DNA from 2 places in the Anaerobacillus sp. ABA4_114 genome. Region 2 is predicted to be linked to the other one. Evidence: a T-box and tRNA genes for the amino acid it is inferred to sense, from the RefSeq annotation. Region 2 holds a T-box; the other holds one or more tRNA genes.

Region 1 (2,236 bases), 350 kb from region 2:
ATTATATTAAATGTCGCCGATAACGACGGCAATAACAAACAACATATTATTCCACAGTAGCTCAGTGGTAGAGCTATCGGCTGTTAACCGATCGGTCGTAGGTTCGAATCCTACCTGTGGAGCCAAACGGAGAAGTACCCAAGTGGCTGAAGGGGCGCCCCTGCTAAGGGTGTAGGTCGCGTGAGCGGCGCGAGGGTTCAAATCCCTCCTTCTCCGCCATTTTTATGGCCCGTTGGTCAAGCGGTTAAGACACCGCCCTTTCACGGCGGTAACACGGGTTCGAATCCCGTACGGGTCACCATTTTTATTCGAACAACGAACAATAAAAACAATAGCATGATAAGGTCCCGTGGTGTAGCGGTTAACATGCCTGCCTGTCACGCAGGAGATCGCGGGTTCGATTCCCGTCGGGACCGCCATTTATTTTCACATCGATATTGGGCTATAGCCAAGCGGTAAGGCAACGGATTTTGATTCCGTCATGCGCTGGTTCGAATCCAGCTAGCCCAGCCATTATCGAGCCATTAGCTCAGTTGGTAGAGCATCTGACTTTTAATCAGAGGGTCGAAGGTTCGAGTCCTTCATGGCTCACCATGTTTCATGCGGGTGTGGCGGAATTGGCAGACGCGCTAGACTTAGGATCTAGTGTCTTACGACGTGGGGGTTCGAGTCCCTTCACCCGCACCAATTCAAAAAAAGAAATACGTTTTCGCGGTTGTGGCGGAATGGCAGACGCGCTAGCTTGAGGGGCTAGTGGGGGAGACCCCGTGGAGGTTCGAGTCCTCTCAACCGCACCAACTATATAATGCGCCCGTAGCTCAATTGGATAGAGCGTCTGACTACGGATCAGAAGGTTAGGGGTTCGACTCCTCTCGGGCGCGCCATTTTTAATAACATAGTCGGGAAGTAGCTCAGCTTGGCAGAGCACTTGGTTTGGGACCAAGGGGTCGCAGGTTCAAATCCTGTCTTCCCGACCATCTAGAAATGCGGGTGTAGTTTAGTGGTAAAACCTCAGCCTTCCAAGCTGATGTCGTGGGTTCGATTCCCATCACCCGCTCCATAAAGATGGGCCTGTAGCTCAGCTGGTTAGAGCGCACGCCTGATAAGCGTGAGGTCGGTGGTTCGAGTCCACTCAGGCCCACCATCTTTCTTAAAAAAAGGTGTTGACGCGACTTCGTAAGATGTGATACATTAGTAAAGTCGCTGAAAACGACATTGAAAGAAACAAATCGATCTTTGAAAACTGAACGAAACGCCATGCAAGATATTGTTTCTACGGAAACAACATTGTTTTAAAGCTAGATTGAACTTTTCTATCGGAGAGTTTGATCCTGGCTCAGGACGAACGCTGGCGGCGTGCCTAATACATGCAAGTCGAGCGGAGAAATGGGAGCTTGCTCCCATTTCTCAGCGGCGGACGGGTGAGTAACACGTGGGCAACCTGCCCTACAGACTGGGATAACTCCGGGAAACCGGAGCTAATACCGGGTAATACATAGCATCGCATGATGCAACGTTGAAAGTTGGCCTTTGGCTAACACTGTAGGATGGGCCCGCGGCGCATTAGCTAGTTGGTAAGGTAACGGCTTACCAAGGCCACGATGCGTAGCCGACCTGAGAGGGTGATCGGCCACACTGGGACTGAGACACGGCCCAGACTCCTACGGGAGGCAGCAGTAGGGAATCTTCCGCAATGGACGAAAGTCTGACGGAGCAACGCCGCGTGAGTGACGAAGGCCTTCGGGTCGTAAAGCTCTGTTGTTAGGGAAGAACAAGTACCGTTCGAATAGGGCGGTACCTTGACGGTACCTAACCAGAAAGCCACGGCTAACTACGTGCCAGCAGCCGCGGTAATACGTAGGTGGCAAGCGTTGTCCGGAATTATTGGGCGTAAAGCGCGCGCAGGCGGTCTCTTAAGTCTGATGTGAAAGCCCACGGCTCAACCGTGGAGGGCCATTGGAAACTGGGGGACTTGAGTGCAGAAGAGGAGAGTGGAATTCCACGTGTAGCGGTGAAATGCGTAGATATGTGGAGGAACACCAGTGGCGAAGGCGGCTCTCTGGTCTGTAACTGACGCTGAGGCGCGAAAGCGTGGGGAGCAAACAGGATTAGATACCCTGGTAGTCCACGCCGTAAACGATGAGTGCTAGGTGTTGGGGGGTTCCACCCTCAGTGCTGAAGTTAACACATTAAGCACTCCGCCTGGGGAGTACGACCGCAAGGTTGAAACTCAAAG
Region 2 (2,236 bases):
AGCCCGAGGGTGAAGGTGATGCCAAAAAGCTTGTTGTAGAAGATGAGATGACTTGGAATTTAGTAGTCGAAGGTGAACTTTACAACGTTGCTTATGCATGGCATGGTTCAAAGGAACCTGTCATTGAAGAGATGGAAAAAGTAGAACGAGAGTAATATTCTCGTTCTACTTTTTTGTATACCGATTGTTCAATAGTTGTATGGTGAAAATAAGTTGAACAAACGAGATATATGCAAAAAGACTCAGATGAACAGTCAGGTTTGCTGTCCATTTGTATCATTTTCATTGATGTTTTGATAGGTTTTGTCGAATGTATGTACTCTTGTTGTTTAAGTAATGTATAATAAAGGTACTAAATTGGAAGGTGGTTCTTACGATGACGATAAGAAACACTCAGAAGGAGAAGCTCGCTGTAGATCGGTGTATGAAACATTTAGAAGTCGTCAACGTTGAACCTAAAGTAAGACAGCTTATTTACATGTACATGACCTCTATTTATCGGGAAGCTTATAAAGAAGGTTTGGCCGATGGAGAACGTCAAGAACAACCTCAGGAACAGCACTCAGGCTAATGTGCCAAAAAAATGGTTTGATTTTTTGTGTGATTTAGCTATACTGATTAGTAATATAACAACGTCTATGCGAAAGAGAGTAGTGTTTGTGAAGGGAAAAGCGATCCGGGGATGGTGTGAGCCTGGAGCCTAGGCAAGCATGAACCGGACTTTCAAGATACTGTTCTGAACGATTAGTAGGAATGGTCGGTTTCCCCGTTATGGAATAAAGTTGGCACTGGTTGTAACCAGGCAATAAGAGTGGTACCGCGGATTACTCCGTCTCTAATCAATGATTAGAGGCGGAGTTTTTTGTATATTATGAAGGAGGATTTTTAATTGAACTATAAAGACATATTTGCAAATGAGCTTTATCATGTGATTGAAAATAAAGTAGCGTACGAGACCATCCTCAACCGAATCGAAAAACCAAGTCAAGAAAGCTATGGAGATTTTGCCTTTCCATGTTTTGATCTCGCTAAAATCATGAGACGTTCTCCTCACCAAATCGCATCAGAGTTAGCGCCCAAATTAGAACATCCTGCGTTTGAAAGATGTGAGTCTGTAGGGGCCTATCTTAATGTGTATTTGAAAAAGAGACAGGCTTCATCAGAAATCATAAGTGACGTGTTAGAGAGTGGATATGAATTTGGAAGGAGCAATCATGGCAACAATGGAAAAGTTCCAATCGACATGTCTTCTCCTAATATAGCGAAACCCTTTTCAATGGGGCACTTACGCTCAACTGTTATTGGAAATTCACTAGCTCTATTACTTGAAAAAATAGGCTACGAGCCTATCCGAATCAATCACCTGGGAGATTGGGGAACTCAGTTCGGTAAGCTGATCGCAGCTTACTTGAAATGGGGTGACGAAGAAAAGGTTCGTCAGAATACGATTAAAGAACTTCTCGCTCTATACATTAAGTTTCACGAAGAAGCTGAGAAAGACGCCAATCTTGAAGATGAAGGAAGAAGATGGTTTAAGCGCTTAGAAGATGGAGATAAGCAGGCCGTTAAGCTATGGGAATGGTTTAGAGAAGAATCACTAAAAGAGTTTAATCGTATCTATGAATTGATGGATATTTCCTTCGACTCAACAAACGGGGAAGCATTTTACAACGATAAGATGGATCGCGTTGTTCAGCTTCTATCTGACAAAGAGTTACTCAAAGAGTCAGAAGGTGCGCTAGTTGTAGAGATGGACGACGACAACCTTCCTCCATGTTTGATTAAGAAAAAAGATGGAGCAACGTTATATGCTACCCGTGATTTAGCAGCAGCGTTATACCGCTACGAAACATATGGATTCAGTCAATCTTTATACGTAGTAGGGAATGAACAAAGCTTGCACTTTAAACAACTGATCGAAGTATTGAAGAAGCTAGACTTTGATTTCGCAGAAAACATGCATCATATCTCATTCGGTATGATGTTGAAGGATGGCAAAAAAATGTCTACGCGTAAAGGGAAAGTCGTTCTCCTAGAAGAAGTGCTTCAAGAGGCAATTCAGCTTGCGAAAGTTAATATTGAAACGAAAAATCCTTCGTTATTAAATAAAGATGTTATTGCAAAACAAGTTGGTGTAGGAGCTGTACTGTTCCACGATTTGAAGAATGACCGTCGAAACGACATCGATTTCTCTCTCGAAAGCATGTTGAGAGTCGAAGGAGAGACAGGTCCGTAC

Evidence for each region. The T-box of region 2 lies ahead of argS (arginine--tRNA ligase). A T-box ahead of a tRNA ligase gene usually reads a tRNA of that ligase, here a tRNA-Arg.
Region 1: it encodes a tRNA-Arg, which carries the amino acid that the T-box ahead of argS (arginine--tRNA ligase) is inferred to sense. The anticodon was not compared.

Annotation. Positions count from the first base shown of each region.
Region 1 is NZ_JBSWUM010000001.1:3,954,514-3,956,749, reverse strand. Features, by position in the region: tRNA gene ACXAEY_RS20520 (tRNA-Asn) at 51-125, shown strand; tRNA gene ACXAEY_RS20515 (tRNA-Ser) at 129-219, shown strand; tRNA gene ACXAEY_RS20510 (tRNA-Glu) at 227-301, shown strand; tRNA gene ACXAEY_RS20505 (tRNA-Asp) at 344-419, shown strand; tRNA gene ACXAEY_RS20500 (tRNA-Gln) at 439-513, shown strand; tRNA gene ACXAEY_RS20495 (tRNA-Lys) at 519-594, shown strand; tRNA gene ACXAEY_RS20490 (tRNA-Leu) at 603-687, shown strand; tRNA gene ACXAEY_RS20485 (tRNA-Leu) at 712-797, shown strand; tRNA gene ACXAEY_RS20480 (tRNA-Arg) at 808-884, shown strand; tRNA gene ACXAEY_RS20475 (tRNA-Pro) at 901-977, shown strand; tRNA gene ACXAEY_RS20470 (tRNA-Gly) at 987-1,060, shown strand; tRNA gene ACXAEY_RS20465 (tRNA-Ile) at 1,068-1,144, shown strand; rRNA gene ACXAEY_RS20460 (16S ribosomal RNA) at 1,314-2,236, shown strand, end outside.
Region 2 is NZ_JBSWUM010000001.1:3,600,118-3,602,353, reverse strand. Features, by position in the region: gene ACXAEY_RS18530 (hypothetical protein) at 1-155, shown strand, start outside; gene ACXAEY_RS18525 (hypothetical protein) at 377-571, shown strand; T-box leader at 630-840, shown strand; gene argS (arginine--tRNA ligase) at 890-2,236, shown strand, end outside.